3 regions of the Lysinibacillus sp. ACHW1.5 genome follow, and region 2 is predicted to be linked to each of the others. Evidence: riboswitches for the same ligand, from Rfam matches in the RefSeq annotation. Region 2 holds a riboswitch; each other region holds the start of a gene.

Region 1 (6,213 bases), 900 kb from region 2:
TCTAACTGGGATTTCTGGACTTCATTACCTGAAGCACTTCACCAAGTGACAATTGTTATGTCTGACCGTGGTATTCCAGCTGGTTACCGTAATATGCACGGATTTGGTTCTCATACGTATAGCTTTATCAATGCTAATAATGAACGTGTTTGGGTTAAATTCCACTTCCGTACAGAGCAAGGCATTAAGAATTTAACTGGTGCCGAGGCTAATGAGATTATTGGTCAAGACCGCGAATCTTCACAACGTGATTTATATGAAGCAATTGAAAAAGGCGATTTCCCTAAATGGAAAATGTACATTCAGGTAATGACAGAGGAGCAAGCTCGTGAGCTACCATACAACCCATTTGATTTAACAAAGGTATGGTATAAAAAAGACTTCCCATTAATTCCTGTAGGTGAATTCGAGTTAAACAAAAATCCAGACAACTACTTTGCAGAAGTTGAACAAGCTGCATTCGCACCATCTAACATTGTTCCTGGCATCAGCTTCTCACCAGATAAAATGTTACAAGGTCGTATCTTTGCATATGCGGATGCCCAACGCTATCGTCTTGGTGTAAACCACTATATGCTTCCTGTCAACGCACCAAAATGTCCATTCCGTACTTTCCACCGCGATGGAGCAATGCGCTTTGATGGCAATCTTGGTTCGACATTAAGCTATGAACCAAATAGCTATGGTGAGTGGGAGCATAATTTAGACCATAAAGAGCCTGAATTACGTATTGATGGTCATGCAGGTATTCATGATTTCCGTGAAGACGATAATAATTACTTTGAACAACCAGGTAAACTATTCCGTCTATTGACTTCGGAAGAGCAGCAACGCTTATTTGAAAATACCGCGAACGATATGGCTTCTGTTGAAGAATTCATCAAACGCCGTCACATCCTTCACTGCTATCTAGCTGACCCAGCATATGGTGAAGGTGTCGCTAAAGCGATGGGTCTTTCCTTAGAAGGTATGGACCTTACAAATCCATATGTAAAACAACCAACAAACGTTTAATATTCCACGTTATTATTGATATCCAAATCCAACTTTTACTCCATGTGAATCCACTATTCACATGGAGTTTTTTGATTAAGAAAAGGCCTATGTCTATTTTTCTGACATAAGCCTTTTCTTTCATTATTGATAAATTTGACTGCCTGCTTTTTTAAACTCCTCAGCCTTTTCTTTCATACCTTGATGGATCGCTTCAGTCGTATTCAAATCCTTATCTTTCGCATAATTACGAATATCCTGTGAAATTCTCATGCTACAGAATTTAGGCCCGCACATAGAACAAAAGTGTGCTGTTTTTGCTCCCTCTGCTGGCAGTGTCTCATCATGATATTCCACTGCACGCTCGGGATCTAGTGACAGATTGAATTGATCACGCCAACGGAACTCAAAGCGCGCTTTAGACAGCGCATCGTCTCGTTGTTGTGCACCTGGATGACCTTTTGCTAAATCAGCAGCATGTGCAGCAATTTTATAAGTGATAACGCCCACACGAACGTCCTCGCGATTCGGTAAACCAAGATGCTCTTTCGGTGTCACATAACAAAGCATCGCTGTACCAAACCAGCCAATCATGGCTGCCCCAATGGCTGATGTAATGTGGTCATAACCTGGAGCAATATCTGTTGTGAGTGGTCCTAATGTATAGAAGGGCGCTTCCTTACAAGCCTCTAATTGCTTGTCCATATTTTCTTTAATCAGATGCATTGGTACATGACCTGGTCCTTCAACCATCACCTGAACATCATGCTGCCAAGCAATTTGTGTTAGCTCACCTAGTGTTTCAAGCTCTGCAAATTGTGCCTCATCATTGGCATCTGCAATTGAGCCTGGGCGTAAACCATCACCTAAGGAAAAAGCAACATCATAGGCTTTCATAATTTCACAGATTTCCTCAAAGTGTGTATACAGGAAGTTCTCTTGATGATGATATAAACACCACTGAGCCATGATAGAGCCCCCTCGTGATACAATGCCTGTTACACGATTTGCTGTAAGCGGTACATAGCGTAAAAGGACACCTGCATGAATAGTGAAATAATCCACACCCTGCTCAGCTTGCTCGATGAGGGTATCACGATAAACCTCCCACGTTAAATCCTCTGCTACACCATTTACCTTTTCTAAAGCCTGATAAATTGGCACTGTTCCCACTGGTACTGCAGCATTTCGAATAATCCATTCTCTCGTTGTATGAATATGTTTACCAGTCGATAAATCCATAATATTATCTGCGCCCCATCGAGTTGCCCAGGTCATTTTCTCAACTTCTTCTGCAATGGAAGAAGATACAGCAGAATTCCCGATATTCGCATTGATCTTTACATGAAAATTACGCCCAATAATCATTGGCTCTGCCTCAGGGTGATTAATATTAGAAGGCATTATAGCACGCCCAGCTGCAATTTCTGAACGTACAAATTCAGGATCCATATTTTCACGAATCGCTACAAACTCCATTTCATGGGTTATAATTCCCTTTCGTGCATAGTGAAGCTGTGTCACATTTTTACCTTTTTTAGCACGCAAAGGCTTTCTCGCCAACTCAGGAAAGACATTTTCTTGAATACGCGGGTCATCAACATGACGAAAGCCATTATCCTCAGGTTTAATGGAGCGTCCCTCATATGCTTCTACATCCCCTCGCTCTTGAATCCATGCATTTCGTAAGGCAGGTAAACCTTTCGTAATATCTACTTGGTAGGCTGGATCTGTATAGGGCCCACTTGTATCATATACTCGAATAGGAGCATTTTCTTCATTTCCAAAGCTGCCTGTTGTCGGACTTAATGCAATTTCTCGCATAGGTACTAGAATATCTGGGCGTGATCCTTCCACATATACTTTTTTGCTTCCTTCAAAGCTAGACATAATGGTAATATTCTTTTCACTTATTGCTGACATGAGCTACTTCTCTCCCTTAAATATATTTTGATACAAGGACCGAATCTAGCTCACCCAACAATCCAAAAAATAAAGGCCGAATCCAAAATAATTATTTGGATCCGGCCACGAATGTAAAGGTCTATTGATTGCATACTCTGCAATAGCTTCTTAACTTTCCCACGCTGGTATGAGCCAGATCAGGTCCAAAGGGTCAAGAAACTTCGTAGCGTTTCCCTCTCAGCCTGACTCATCAGACTCCCCTAGTTAATACTATTTAGTTTGATGCTAGTGTAGCAGATAATACTAAGAGATGGAAGTTATTTTTTATCTTACTAGGTAAATAATATTTCCGCAAAATAGATCACAATGGTTACAGTTATACAGCTTACAATGGTTGAAAATAAAACAGCTTGCGCGGCTGTTGCTGATTCTACATCATATTCCAATGCTAGACTAGAACTATTACGAGATGTTGGAAAGGCACTAGCTATAAACAGTGATTGTGCGACGACTCCATCTAATCCCAATATATAAATAATGGCTAATGCAACAGAAGGTCCAATAATTAATCGCGTAAAACAGCTGATAAAGACGGTTTTATTAAACATTGATTTCATCTCTAGTTGTGATAATTGCGCGCCTAATGTAATTAAGGCCACAGCAATAAATCCATCTGCCACATGTTCTACTGGTATTTTGATAAACTGTGGAATACCAATATCAAAATAATTCATAGCTGCACCTATAATCAGCGCATGAATAATAGGCATTTTTAAAAAATCCTTAATGATTATCATACCTGACTTTGTAGAAGAAATTAAATTGTATAAACCATATGTATACGTAGTCATATTTTGAAAGATTACGAGCATGACCTGAATGGCTACCCCAATAGGTTGCGTGGCAAATATCATTTGAGCCACTGGAATACCGTAATTGCCCGAGTTAATAAGCACCACACTATTTTTAAAGACAGCTGCCTCTGTTCTAGGTAAACCTAACCCTTTTGCCATAAAATGACTGAGCAACATTTGACTACCGATAAAAAGTACAATAAATAATCCGACCTCTGCCAGTACAGATAACTCCACATGTGTTTCATATAAATTTATAAAAACAGCTGCTGGCATAAAGCAATATGTAATAAGCTGAGACAATGCTTTTAAATTAAAGCGAAATTTCTTTTGTAGTATAGCGCCTATTACAAGTAACACTAAAATAGGTACAACAATTTGAAAGAAAATCATTCCGAGATACATCATTTCAATGTCCCCCTTCCAGTGTGAATAGTAGTGTTGAATTCCTTCTAGGTCAATTTCTCTGGCTTTCACCATAAAGAAGACTGCCTCTATATTGAAGGCAGCCTTTCTTTTTAAGCAAGCTTAAATCGGTTTACAACTTCTTGTAGCTCGTTTGAAATATCGTTCATATTTTGAATAGACTCAGCTACTTTTTGTAATTCTACTTGTTGATCCATTGCAGAAGCACTTACTTGTTCCGCAGAGGCTGCTGTTTGCTCTGAAATAGCCGAAATACTTTGGATAGCCATGATTGCTTGATTTTTATGCTCTAACATGCTAGATAGTTTATTCATTAATTCACTAATAGAATTTGCAATTGAACCTGACAAGTCACTGCTATCTTTAAATGCTAGTTGCGTGCTTTGTACGGACTCATTTTGAGATTGCATTAAATCTGCATTAGATGCAATCACAGCAACCGTCTGCTGAGAATTTTCAAGAATGCTTTCTACTGTACTCTTAATAATTTCTGTTTCATTCTTAGATTGTTCTGCTAGCTTTCTAACTTCCTCTGCAACTACAGCAAATCCTTTACCATGTTCACCAGCACGTGCAGCCTCGATACTTGCATTTAAAGCTAGCAGATTAGTCTGCTCGGTAATACTTTGGATCGAAGCAATAATCTGATTAATATTGGCAATATTGAAAGCTAATGATTCCATTTGCTGCTGAATACGCCCATTCATTTCATTTGTCTCCATATTACGCTCTCTTAAACTTTCAACCTCATGCAATCCTTTTTCTGTTGTTACACCTGTTTTATGAGATAGCTCATCCATTTCATTAGATAGAGCCGTAATCGCATCAATCTGATCTGATAAATCCATCATTCGATAATTTGTTTCTTCTGTATCCTCTGATTGCTTCGAGGCTCCTTGTGCAATCTCGTTGATAGCTACAGAAACCTCTTGACTAGAAGCAACTACCTCATTAAATGCCTCATTTACCTGATTAGAAGATTGGTTCAATAACCTCGTGGAATTTAGTACAGTTTGAATCGCACTATTGGTTTTATCTAACATATTATTATAAGCCACAGCCACTGCACCAATTTCATCAGGCTTAATATATCGCTCTTCTACCTTTTGTGTTAAATCCCCTTCGGCTGCAGTTTCAATCGATGCACGTAAAAATTTAAGTGGTTTTAGTTGTTTATAGATGAATAACACACTTGCAGCTGTCATCAAAACCACCATAATAATGGAAGCAATAATCGTAAATACAAATACATGATTATATGTTTCTAGAATCTTTGATTCAGCTAACACGACTTGAACAGTCCATGTTTCGTCAATACCCTCTAAAATCATTGGAGCAAAAACATTATAGGCCTTTTCCTTCAGTTGATTAGAGTCAACGTACATACTTGTTAGTTCACCATTTTCCATTGTCTTACTAATACTTGTCCAAGTAGGATCCTCTTGCATATTGCGCCCAACTAGCTCATCACCAAAACTGTTAGCTGTTAGCACACCTTTATTCGTAATAATTGCCGCATAACCGCCCTCTGGGGCATTCGATTTTGTTAAATCATTTAAAAAATCTATTGATACATCGGCTGTCAATACACCGAAAAATGATCCGGAAGCATTGATCAATGGCACCGAAATCGTTGTCATTAATACAGATTGTCCGTTGACATTATAATCATAGGGCTCTGTCAAAACTGCACGTCTCTCTTCTTTTGGTACCCAATACCATTCAGAAATACTCTTATCATCAATACCTTCGATTAGAGCAGTCGAGATATCATTTCCGTTCTTACTTAAATAAGGGATAAAGCGATTTTTACTATCTACTAAAGAAGCCTCAGTTGGTTCTAAAATAATAGATTCTTGCTCAAAGATTGCTCCTACTCCAAGAATGTCATTATTGCTAGCTAAATTTTTTTCCATTATGTCTATGACACCTTTGGTAGACAACGTATTATTCTTCTCCATGCTTTCTATGATACGCTTTGTTGTTTGTAATGTCGTATTGGCTTTCTTAAATCTTTCACTCATAATAGCTGCAG
Region 2 (6,213 bases):
TTACGGAAAATCTTTAAAACTGATCGTTTCGGTGTCATGGCAAAAAAGCTTGATGCCAAGCGTAAAGAAGCAGAAAGTGATCTTGAACGTGCCAAACAATTAAAAGAACATTTACTTGGTCAAATTGTGGGCGCCTTACCACAACGTTCTTCCGCTTTATTCACATTGATTGCGGATAATACCGAAAATTTACATCAACTGACAGAGGCACTTGATGAGGAGCTTAGCTACTATAAGAAATGTGGAGAAGATGAACAGTCATACTATGAAGAAGCGTATAGCCTTCATCAAAAAGAGCAGGAATATTATCGCTTAGCAAAAACGCTAAATGAGCAATTTGATGAACAAGCTAATCGACAGCAACGGCTGCAAATGCTTTTACAACAGCAGGATGTATACCAAGCAAAGGAGAAGGAGATTGCTTTGGCAGAACAAGCAGAGCGACTTGTGCTCCTCGAACAACAATGCAAGGATTTACGTGCTGAACTGAATGTAAAAGAACTAGCTTTTCAACAAGCAAAAGTTACGCAACAGCAGTCACAAGAAAAGTTGCAAGAAGCACAAGAAAAATATGAGATAGAGCAGGCTAAAGAATCTGAACGACAGCAAATCTTACAGCAGGAAATGCAGATGCTAGCGCTTTTACCGAAATTTGAAGCCTATGAAAACAATATACAACAGCTGCAAATAGCGGAGCAATATGCTGAAAATGCAAAACGAGCAGTAAATGATAACATCAAACTTTTGGAAAATGAACAAAAGCAATTACAGCATTTTTCTCAATCAGTAGAAGGCTATGAAAAACAGGTTGAACCCTATGAAAGCTATTTAGAACAATTACCGAAACTACGGGAACAGGTTGCTTTAATCAAGCAAGCAGAGAAATATAAACATGTCGTAGAGTTAGCTAAGCAGGATGTAGTTGCTTCAGAAAGTCTCTATCAAGAAAGTAAAGAGGCTCTTCAACTTTTGCAGCAACGATGGCTGACGAGTCAAGCTAGTATTTTAGCAGAACAGCTGAAGGAAGGAGAACCCTGTCCTGTTTGTGGTAGTATGACACATCAGAAAGCACACAATGAGCAACTGGAAATTATTGAGCTTGCTCAAGTGGAAGCATTGAGAGCGAAGGCATCATCAGACGAGCGTAAGTATTTAGAGAAAGAGGCATTTTTAGCATCAGTGCAGCAGCTTCTTCAAGATACATGGCAACAACTTGAGGCGCAGCATATTAAACAAGAAGACCAACCACAGATCATCGCTACTTTACATGAAGTGGAACAAGAGATTGCAGCATTAAAAATTATTCAACATCAATTAGCTGATGTGCGATTAAAAATAAAGCATCAGCATGATCGAATAGAGCAGCTACGAAATAAGCATATGAAGCTAGAGCAATATTTAGCAGAGCAGATAAAAGAATGGACAAAATTACAAGCGGTTGTAGACGAACAACTTAAGCAGATGCCCCCTAATTTACCAACTTTACAGCAATTAAAGCAACAACTTAATGAAGTTAGTAAACAGAAAGAAGGGCTTCAAAAAAGTTGGCAAGTGAGTCAAGAAAATTTGCATGTAGCAAAGGAAGCAGCTAGCAATGCAACACTAACAGTAGAAATTGCCAAACAGTCCTTTGAGGAATTACAGCTTAAAATGAATGAAAAGCTTCAGCAATTTTCAGCAGATATGCAAGAAATAGGTTTCGAAAGCTATGAGGCTTATGCAACTGCTAAACGGAGTGCCATACAATTGGATGCACTTCGAAAAGCATGTAGCGACTATGCTTTACAAGTACACACGTTGCAAATTCAGATTACCGAAGGGGCTACATACCTTCAAGGAAAAGAGAAGCAAGATTTAGAGGCGATGGAAGCAAGAGTAGAACAGCATCGAGTTTCCTATGAGGAAGCATTTAAACGTTTACAACAGATCAATGGCTTTATACAAGCATGCCAAGGCTTTAGTGAAAAGGTGGAAGAAATAGCGAAAGAGCTTCATTTACTTGAACAAGAAGCAGGGCGAGTAAAGGAGCTCTATGGATTATTAAATGGACAAAACTCGAAAAAGCTATCCTTTGAGCGTTATATACAAATTAACTACTTAGATCAAATTACAGAAGCTGCCAATATACGTCTGTATCATTTATCAAACGGTCAATTTGAGCTTAGACGTTCAGATAGATTAGAAAAGCATGCGAAGCAAAGTGGCCTTGGTCTTGATGTTTATGATGCTTATACAGATCAATTACGAGATGTCAAAACTTTATCAGGTGGCGAAAAATTTAATGCTTCGTTGAGCCTTGCATTGGGGATGGCAGATGTGATTCAAAGCTACCAAGGTAATATTCATATTGAAACGATGTTTATTGATGAGGGCTTTGGCTCGCTCGATGAGGAATCACTAAATAAAGCAATCGATACATTAATTGATTTGCAGGATTCGGGTCGTATGATTGGCGTTATTTCGCATGTACCTGAATTGAAATCTGCAATGCCAGCAGTTTTACATGTAGAAAAAACATTGAATGGCCATAGTCAAACCCATTTTGAAGTGAAATAAAACGAAGGCGTATTTCCTCTAAAAGGAATACGCCTTCATTTTATTTTTTTCGAGTGGTGGTTGTAGGCGTTGTGCCCTTTTTTGCAGCCATTACTTTTTTTACGATAGGAATAACAATAGGTGCTAACTTAACGGCGGTTTTTACAACGTTTGATACTTTCATCCCAAAACAGCTCCTTTTACAATTACTACTACCTGTTTCACTTAAAAATAAAACATTAACGGATAACACGAACAGCCTGAATTATATTCCAAATCACAATACCTAGTGAGACGAGAGCATAGATGGCGAATGAAGCAAACCAAATAATCATCACCGTCTTGTTATTGGAGGTTGGATCTAAACTAAATGTAGAAAAAACAAAGACAATAAAGAATAGAATGCCAAAAACAAAAGGTATTAAATGAGAGACAAGTGCACGAATCGAATGGCTTTTTACATCACTGTCTTTTGTTACAAAATATACAATTAATGGAACGATAAAAGGGGCGAAGAAAATACTAAGATAACTAAAGGCAGCTAAAATTTTTTGATTCTCCATAGTTGTACCTCCTTTTTAAATATTTACGCATGAAAAACAGCAAAGTTTCAAAAAAATGATGTATGGAAGGTTGTAATCCTTTAATCCTTTGCGTACAATGAGAGTGTTCAAATAAATTCAGATGTAACGACCACAAGGGGAGCTGATGATGTCAGCTGAGACTGGGCACGTAATGCCTTGACTCTTCGAACCTGTAAGTTAACGCTTGCGTAGGGATGTGGATAGAAACCGACACTTGTACGATGTGAGGCTCTGTCCTGACATCGTTTTTTCGTCCTTAAAGGAAAAAAGGTGTCAGAAAGAGACATATCAGCGCTTTTCTATTCCTGCTCTTGTATCCTACATCGGAACAAAGGAGAGAATATGTATGGACAAAAAAAGACTATTAATGCTAGTGGAGATTGCGATTTTTGCAGCGATTGGTCTCGTACTGGATCAGGTTTCCTTTAAAGTATGGGCACAAGGCGGCTCAGTTAGTCTTGTTATGGTACCAATTATGTTAATAGCATTTCGCTGGGGCTTAATAGCTGGGCTAACAACTGGATTACTCGTAGGTGTAATGCAAACCATGTTTGGTGCTACGATTGTGCACTGGCTACAAGGATTCCTGGATTATGGAGTTGCTTTTACAGTTGTAGGATTAGCGGCGGTTGTACGTGGACCAGTGTTAGACGCTGCTAAACATATGAACAAAACAAAAATGGCACTTTATATAATCATAGGTACCGTTTTCGCAGGCCTCTTACGATACACAGCACATACAATTGCTGGTGCTGTATTTTTTGCCGAATATGCCGGTGACCAAAATGCATGGATCTATTCCATCATCTACAATGGTACATATATGCTACCAGCAACCATTTTAACGGCGGTCGTTGGTGTTCTTTTATTCACAGCCGCTCCACAATTAATGCAAAGAAAATTTTAATGCTAGTCCCTTCACATGAGTGGAGGGACTTTTTTGTCGTGAATAACTCTTTTAGCACTTTGCAAAGTAGGAAAGCATACAATATTTAAAGCGTTTATCGTTATACGCATAAAAAGTTATGTTATATTAAAGAATAGATATTAGATGAAAGGGACGTTATACATGATTGTAAAAACGCAAGAAGAGATTGAAGCTTTTAAAAAAATAGGACGCATTTGTGCTGAAATTCGCGAAGCAATGAAAGCTGCCACAAAACCAGGTGTTACAACACTTGAGCTTGATGAAATTGCTGGTCGCATGTTTGCAGAGGCAGGCGCTATTTCAGGACCAAAGGGAGAATATGATTTTCCAGGGTATACATGTATTAGCGTCAATGAAGAAGTAGCACATGGTATTCCAGGAAAGCGTGTTATTCAAGAGGGAGATATCGTAAATATTGATGTTTCAGGCTCTTTAAATGGCTATTTTGCTGACACAGGTATTTCATTTGTTGTGGGTGATGGCTATGAGGACAAAGAAAAGCTTTGCCGTGTTGCTAAAAGTGCCTTTGATCGAGCAATGACAAAGGTAAAGGCTGGATCTAAATTAAATCAAATTGGTAAAGCTGTTGAACGCGAGGCAAATGCTAATGGGTTAACTGTTATTATGAATTTAACAGGTCATGGCTTAGGTCAATCTTTACATGATGAACCAAACCATATTTTAAATTATTACGATGCATGGGATACTACTATTATGAAAGAAGGTATGGTCCTTGCGGTTGAGCCATTTATCTCAGCAAATGCAGAGCATATCGTAGAAGCAGGTGATGGCTGGACATTCGTGACACCTGATAAATCACTTGTAGCTCAAATCGAACATTCAGTCATTGTAACAAAAGATAAACCAATTATCTTAACGTCATTAGACGAAGAATAAGATGTAATGAAAAATCCTGCTAACCAAATTATTTTTGGTTAGCAGGATTTTTTTTAATAAATAAAATGCCAACAAAGAGAACACCACATAAAAATAAAGCGGCTGTAGTGACAAGTAGCTCATCAAAACCATTATGTATGGCGATTCCAATATAAGCCCAAATAAAAACACTTGGATACATAACATCAAAGTGATGGAAACGGATATGTAGCGCAATGGCTCCACCTAAAGTAAGTAAAATCACTGCCCAAAGAGGTGTGCTAAGACCAAAGCCGTTCCAACCATAAGCCGTTAACGTAAAGCTTGTATTTGTGATAAAAATAAATGTCATCCATGCTAAATAAACAGAGAAAGGAATACGACCAAACAAGGATTTGTCCTGAAGAGGGTACGTATTATACAACATAAATAAATACAAGACTAAGAGTAATGTAATGCCAAGAGAAACAATAAATAACTCATGGTGCCAGACATATATCGTCAATGCTTGTAATATATTTATGCAGCTAAAAAGCGCAGACTGTTTCAAAGTTGTCTTTTTCATGTTCATAACTAACCAATAACCGAGTAAAAAATAAATGATAATCCAAATTACATGACTTACACTAACTGGTGCAAATACAACAGAAAAACGATTAGCGATTTCTAGCGAAGATTGACCGTTGATGTTCACGAAAAAGGATGAAAAGGTTAGGATGATTGAGACAAGATAAGAGATTGTCATCATGATAAACCGAGGCATGTTTTCCTCTCCCTTCGTGTTAGATTGTATAGGGAAAAGACAAATAAGTATAGTACTGTCACTTTTTTTATTATAACGGAAATTTCCAACAATGTATCGTGTTGTTTTACTATTAATACCTACAATTTACCATGTCTGATAGGCATCCACATATTTCTTTAGTACAATAAGAATAGTCAAATAAAAGGAGTGAAGTTTCATGACCCAAAATTTAAAAAATCTAGATCTAACTGTTGAACTAGACAAAAAGATGTATAAAAAGAAATTAAAAGTACTCCAATATGAAATGTTGAACGCACAACAATTTTTATTAAAAAACAAGATTGGCTTGATCTTGGTTTTCGAAGGAATGGATGCGGCTGGTAAAGGTGGCGCTATTAAACGATTAATCGAACGTGTCGATCCCCGCGGTTATGTTGTACATCCTATTTCTGCCCCTCAAGCTCATGAATTACGCTACAATTATTTACAACGATTTTGGAGAAAGTTGCCTCAGCATGGGCAAATCGCTATTTTTGATCGCTCGT
Region 3 (6,213 bases), 1.5 Mb from region 2:
TGGGAGGTGCAACGACGTCGTGGATTTACGAATTGATATGCCGTTAGTATTGTTGTTACTCCTTCCATTATTCTTGTATTTTGGATGGACATACTTTCATGAGCGACAGCGACTTAAAAGAAGTCATATTGTTGTACTTACTATTCGCATAGTGGCAGCAGGCTGTTTAGTTTTTGCACTCGCAGGTCCATATCTATTATTACCAATCAAAGAAGAACAAATTATTTATTTAGTAGACCGTTCTGCTTCTATGAATGGTACGGAAGATGAGATGGTTCAGTTTATACAGGAGAGCCTCCAATCAAAAAAAGAACCACAGCTTGCGGGCATTTATTCATTTTCCTCTACTTTACAAACAGAGGCCATTTTATCTAAAACATTAAAGGAAGTACCGAAACTAACTGAAATTAAAGCTACCGATCAAACAAATATAGAACAAAGTCTACAGCTTGCTTCAGGGATTATAGATCCTAAAAAAGCAACTCGTCTTGTGCTATTAACAGATGGTAATGAGACAAAGGGCGATGCTTTAGAATTTGCTACGAAGTTGAAAGGCTCTAATATTAGTGTGGATATTAAGCCTTTTAGTCAACCAGTTGTCAATGATGTATCACTAAAAAGCTTTGTATCCCCTCAGGTTGCTTACGTTGGAGAGCAACAACAATTAGTGACAGACATACATGCAACATCAGCAGGCCAAGGCGAGCTATTACTATATGAAAATGATGAGCTTATTCATAAAGAGGCAGTTGAGCTGACTGAAGGCACGAATGTGTTTACCTATAAACATGCAGCAACAGCTGAAGGACTTGTAAAATATGAAGCCGTTGTTCAAGTTGGTCAGGATGCCATTTTTGAAAACAATAAGTTAACTAGTGTCACAATGGTTCAAAGTGAACCACATTTATTAATCGTTAATGGTTATGAAACAGCTTCACCCATCGCAGCAGCACTTGGTAGTCAATCCATTGCCTATGATGTTGTAGCGCCCGACAGTCTACCAAATGAACTGTCCAGCTATTTGCAATATAATGCTATTATTTTCGACAATGTGCCAGGTCATTTAGTGGGTGAAGCAAAAATGAGTGTTATTGAGCAAGCAGTCAAAAACTTTGGGGTTGGTTTTACAATGGTGGGTGGAGAAAATAGTTTTGGTCTAGGCGGCTATTTTAAAACACCGATTGAAACCTTATTGCCAGTGGAAATGGAAATTAAGGGCAAAGAGCAATTACCTTCCTTAGGGTTAGTGATTGTACTTGACCGTTCTGGCAGTATGCAAGGCTCGAAGCTTGAGCTTGCTAAGGAAGCAGCGGCACGTTCTGTTGAGATGTTGCGAGACGAGGATACATTAGGATTCATTGCCTTTGATGATCGTCCTTGGGAGATTATAGAGACAGGGCCTCTTAGCAGTAAAGAAGAGGCTGTGGATACTATTTTATCAGTAACACCTGGTGGGGGAACAGAAATCTATAGTTCATTAGCTAAAGCCTACGAGAACCTTGCTGATTTAAAGCTCCAACGTAAGCATATTATTCTCTTAACAGATGGGCAATCACAGGCAGGGAATTATGAGGATTTAATTACTGAAGGAAAAGAAAATGGTATAACCTTATCGACAGTAGCGATTGGACAAGATGCTGATGCGAACTTATTAGAAGCGCTTAGTGACATGGGTAGTGGACGTTTCTATGATGTCATAGATGAGCAAACCATTCCGTCTATTTTATCTCGTGAAACAGCTATGATTTCCCGCACCTATATTGAGGACAATCCATTCTATCCAGCAATTTATAATGCAGCAGGATGGAACTCGCTGTTTGCAAATGGGGTCCCACAAATGAATGCATATATTGGGACAACGGCAAAACAGGGGGCTACTGTTGTAGCAGAAAGCGAGAAGGAAGATCCTGTGTTAGCGCAGTGGCAATATGGTCTTGGTAAAACATTTGCCTTTACATCTGATTCAACGGGTAAATGGACAGGAGATTGGGCAAGATGGCAGAATTGGGGAGCATTTTGGCAAACACTTATTTCTCAGATGCTACCAAGCTACAATGATGTAGCCTATGATGTAAGATTGGAAGCAGATGGTTCCTTTATGATTACAGACCCTACAAATGAAGCTGCATTTTTAGATATTGTAGCGGTAAATGAGGCAGGGGAGGAGCTAGAAACACAACTTGAAACCATTTCCGCAACCCAAGTTCGAGCTGTAGTACAAGCTGAACCTGGATTAATTTTCTTCCGTGTAGCAGATGAAAAGAAGGCCATTTATCAGGCAGGGCTAAGTGTTCCTTATAGTGCTGAATACGAACTACTCCCTGTAAATAACCAACTGATAGAAGAGTTAACTAAACGAACAGGAGGCACTGTTTTAAAGGAACCACAAGATGTTTTCCGTGACTTTACGACAAAAGGAGCAGATCGGCAAAATATTGCCACATGGCTACTCTTAGCAAGTATGCTTCTTTTCTTTATTGATATTACCATAAGACGCTTTGGTTGGAATTTCCTAACGAATGTGAAGAGAAAAGAGCCGCTGGTTGAGGAAAAAACTATACAAGCAGAAGATACAAATGTAGCACAGTTGTTAAAAGGCATGAAAAAACGATCTTAAATAGAGGAAGCAGTGCAAACTCGAATAGTTTTGCACTGCTTTTTTTATGTTGCTTGAAATAGAGAGTTATCCCCTTTGTAGAGAGGGGAAGATGATCTACAAAGTGGACTCTTTGCTCATAAGGAGGAGAAAGGCGCTCCAAATTGGACTGCCCGCAGCTCAATGAATGCTCATAATCCAATACCTCTTAATAAAGAGAAGAATTAAATCTCTTTACGAGCTCTGTTTTACGCAAGCTACTCGCAACCATTACACCTAAAATAGCACCGATCGTACTTGATGTTAAAAAGGCTGGTAGGAAGAAGAATGCTGCTACAGATGTTCCCATGAATAATTTTGCATAAGGGACGGCAATAAGTGAAGCCAGAATGCCCGTTCCGATAACCTCTCCGATACCAGCTAACCACATTTTATTGCTATTTTTATAGGCAAGAGCAGCACAGACCGCACCGATGATACTACCAGGGATAGCTAGTAGAGAGCCTGTTCCAGTAAGGATACGAATGATGGCAGTGACAAAGGCAACTATAACAGTTGGTACAGGCCCAAGTATAATGGCTCCTATCACATTAATCGCATGCTGAACGGGGTAAGCACGTGCGATGCCTGTTGGGATGGATACGAAAGTAGAGCCTGCAACAGCAACGGCTACTAATAAAGCCATGACTGTTAATTTACGAATTGACATAAAGTTCACTCCTTTTGGTAAAGTTCGTGAGGAAAAATAAAAAGGCCACCCCCTTTAAACAATAGGAAGCGGCCTTGCGTGTATATAGTGACAACAGCAAGTAGCGCCACTTCCCTCCGCTAGTGTGAACTAGATCAGGTTCAAAGGGTCCGTATATTACCATATACGTCTCAGCCTTTTAAAGACTCCCCTAGTGGTTAAAATCATTCAATTTTGTGAATCAACAATAATGTACCATACTGCTAAAAATAGTCAATGATTTTTCAGACTATTTTGTATCGGGATGCATTAAATGAGGTGCTTTTTTCACTGTCCAGATGAGCGCAAGGAAGAAACAGGCTAATAATATGATAGAACCGAAAATATATGGGCTATTCATATTCCAGTCAAATAATAAACCTGCCAAAGCGGGTCCAATCATATTTCCGAGGCTCATATAGGCATTATTCAAGCCCGCAGCAAATCCCTGCTCTTTCTCTGCAAGCTTTGAGATGAGTGTATTAACAGCTGGACGAATTAATGTCGTTGCTGTAGAGAAAATTGTTGCTACAACTAAAATAAGGGCAAAGCCAGAAACAAATAATATTAAGAAAATAGCAACGGATGCAATAAATAAATTTACTAGTACTACTTTCATTTCACCATAACGATTGAACAGTGGTGTAATAATAAACATTTGTACTACTACTCCAAAAGCACCACCAACAACTAATATAATCGCTATATCTACAGGTGTGTAATTAAACTTTTCTGTCACAAATAATGACAATGTCGTTTGGAAATTTGCAATTCCAAACGAGAACACCAGCATAATTATGAGCATAACAAAATAAGGCATATGTATGGAACGAGCCATTTGCTTCGCCAGATTGTCTTGCTTTTGTTTCTGTTGCGCAGTGTTTGGTTTGGTAGAAGGTAATAAAAAGTAAGATAAAATAGATGCTACAATGGCTGCAGCTCCAGCTGTGAAAAATGGGAAATGTAAGCTTACCTTTGCTAAAAAGCCACCAATACCAGGTCCAATCATAAAGCCAAGAGACATAGCGGCACCCAACATCCCCATACCTTTCCCACGTTCTTCATAGGTTGTGACGTCAGCGACAAAAGCCATAATAGGAGGTGCAACAAATGCGGAACCTAGACCACCTAAAAATCGTGCTAAAAAGAGCATCCATACATCTGTAGCAAGGCCAAATCCGATTTGTGCAAGACCTGTTACGATAAGACCGAAAATAATTAAATTTTTTCGTCCGTACTGATCTGAAAGATTCCCAGCAATAGGAGAAAATACGAATTGAGCTAAGGCGAACGTTGCGATTAGCATACCTAGAACTTGTCCTGCTGCACCAAATATTTTTAAATACTCTGGCATGACAGGAATAATAATGCCAATACTTCCCATTGCGATAAACATATTAAACATTAAAATATACAAAGCCGCCTTATTGGACTTCTGCTGGGTCATCGAATGAACCCCCTTTTTGTAATCAAATATAGTACAGTCTATCATAAAGAATTATTGCTTGGCTAATAGTTAAGATTATCGTACTGGTTCTATATTTAGAATGGTTTTCCACAAAAGTTTTCATCCGCGCACCTATGCATGAAGAAATAATAGATGTTAGTCATAAAAATTGAGGGGAAAAGAAGCTATGGGGATAAATTAGTAAAGCAACAACAATCTATGGACTTCTCTTATAAAGTGAGAATTAAAAAATGTGAGAGTCTGTCTGTAATGGCATAAAGCATGGCTATAAATTGTAGCGATGTTATAGCGCATCAGAAGGAATATCACAAGAATACTGATGTGAAAATCTATTAAAATTCAGACAAAATATTTTCTAAATATAATAATGCAAATAGTCAATTGAAAATGTTCTTATTTAATAGTCAGTTAAATAAGAAGAGAAAAAAAACTAGCGAATTGATGTAAAAGTCAATTCGCTAGTTGAATTATCGGATACCCATTTTAAATTCTAAAAATAATTCGTTGTATTTCCCTAAATAATCAGGTCCTAAGTTTTTGTAGACCTCTAATGTATCGCGTTGTTCTTCAGAAGGATAGTAGCGTTCGTCAGAAACAACTTCTTCGTCCATTAAGTCCATAGCTGCAAGATTAGGCGTAGAATAGCCTACAAAATCGGCATTTTGAGCACCTGATTCAGCACTTAGCATGAAGTTTATAAAGGCGTGGGCACCATCAATATTCTTCGATGTCTTTGGGATGACCATATTATCAAACCATAAGTTTGAGCCTTCCTCAGGTACAGCAAAGTCTAACTCTTCATTTTCATACATCATGTCAGCTGCTTGGCCAGACCACGTAAGGGCAACGGTTGCTTCATTATTGATCATTAATGGTGTAATTTCATCTCCAATGATTGCTTTTACATTTGGTGCAAGGGTGATTAGTTTGTCAGTAGCTTCACGAAGTTCCTGATCATCTAGTGAATTCAGAGAATAGCCAAGACTGTTTAAGCCCATCCCAATGACTTCGCGCGCACCATCTACTAAAAAGACTTTTCGCTTTAAAGAAGGGTCCCATAAATCATCCCAAGAGGAGAAGTCTAAGTCTCCAACAAGGCTTGGATTGTAGACAATACCTACTGTTCCCCAAAAATAAGGGACAGAATATTTATTGTTAGCATCGAATGGTAAATCTAAAAAGTAAGGATCAATATTTTTAAAATTAGGGATTTTCGTTTTATCTAAAGGAATCAATAATTCTTCTTCCTTCATCTTCTCAATCATATATTCAGAAGGGACAGCAATATCGTAGGCTGTTCCGCCTTGCTGAATCTTTGTCATCATAGCTTCATTGGAATCGAATGTTTCATAGATGACATGAATGCCTGTTTCTTTTTCAAATTCTTTTAACAAATCAGGATCAATATATTCTCCCCAGTTA

The links. A riboswitch is a leader RNA that binds a small molecule or an ion and turns the genes downstream of it on or off. The one in region 2 is predicted to bind thiamine pyrophosphate.
Region 1: it holds a riboswitch for thiamine pyrophosphate, as region 2 does, so the genes downstream of both, thiC (phosphomethylpyrimidine synthase ThiC) here and thiT (energy-coupled thiamine transporter ThiT) in region 2, are expected to answer to the same signal.
Region 3: it holds a riboswitch for thiamine pyrophosphate, as region 2 does, so the genes downstream of both, thiW (energy coupling factor transporter S component ThiW) here and thiT (energy-coupled thiamine transporter ThiT) in region 2, are expected to answer to the same signal.

What each region holds. Positions count from the first base shown of each region.
Region 1 is NZ_CP091777.1:233,304-239,516, reverse strand. Features, by position in the region: gene L6W14_RS01130 (catalase) at 1-1,014, shown strand, start outside; gene thiC (phosphomethylpyrimidine synthase ThiC) at 1,138-2,916, opposite strand; TPP riboswitch at 3,056-3,170, opposite strand; gene L6W14_RS01120 (AEC family transporter) at 3,231-4,160, opposite strand; gene L6W14_RS01115 (methyl-accepting chemotaxis protein) at 4,271-6,213, opposite strand, start outside.
Region 2 is NZ_CP091777.1:3,889,691-3,895,903, reverse strand. Features, by position in the region: gene L6W14_RS19625 (AAA family ATPase) at 1-2,556, shown strand, start outside; gene L6W14_RS23110 (hypothetical protein) at 2,597-2,719, opposite strand; gene L6W14_RS19620 (magnetosome magnetite crystal formation protein family) at 2,775-3,098, opposite strand; TPP riboswitch at 3,224-3,331, shown strand; gene thiT (energy-coupled thiamine transporter ThiT) at 3,466-4,026, shown strand; gene map (type I methionyl aminopeptidase) at 4,189-4,944, shown strand; gene L6W14_RS19605 (hypothetical protein) at 4,973-5,686, opposite strand; gene L6W14_RS19600 (polyphosphate kinase 2 family protein) at 5,886-6,213, shown strand, end outside.
Region 3 is NZ_CP091777.1:827,067-833,279, forward strand. Features, by position in the region: gene L6W14_RS03785 (vWA domain-containing protein) at 1-36, shown strand, start outside; gene L6W14_RS03790 (VWA domain-containing protein) at 20-2,617, shown strand; gene thiW (energy coupling factor transporter S component ThiW) at 2,805-3,305, opposite strand; TPP riboswitch at 3,400-3,507, opposite strand; gene L6W14_RS03800 (MFS transporter) at 3,574-4,770, opposite strand; gene L6W14_RS03805 (ABC transporter substrate-binding protein) at 5,259-6,213, opposite strand, start outside.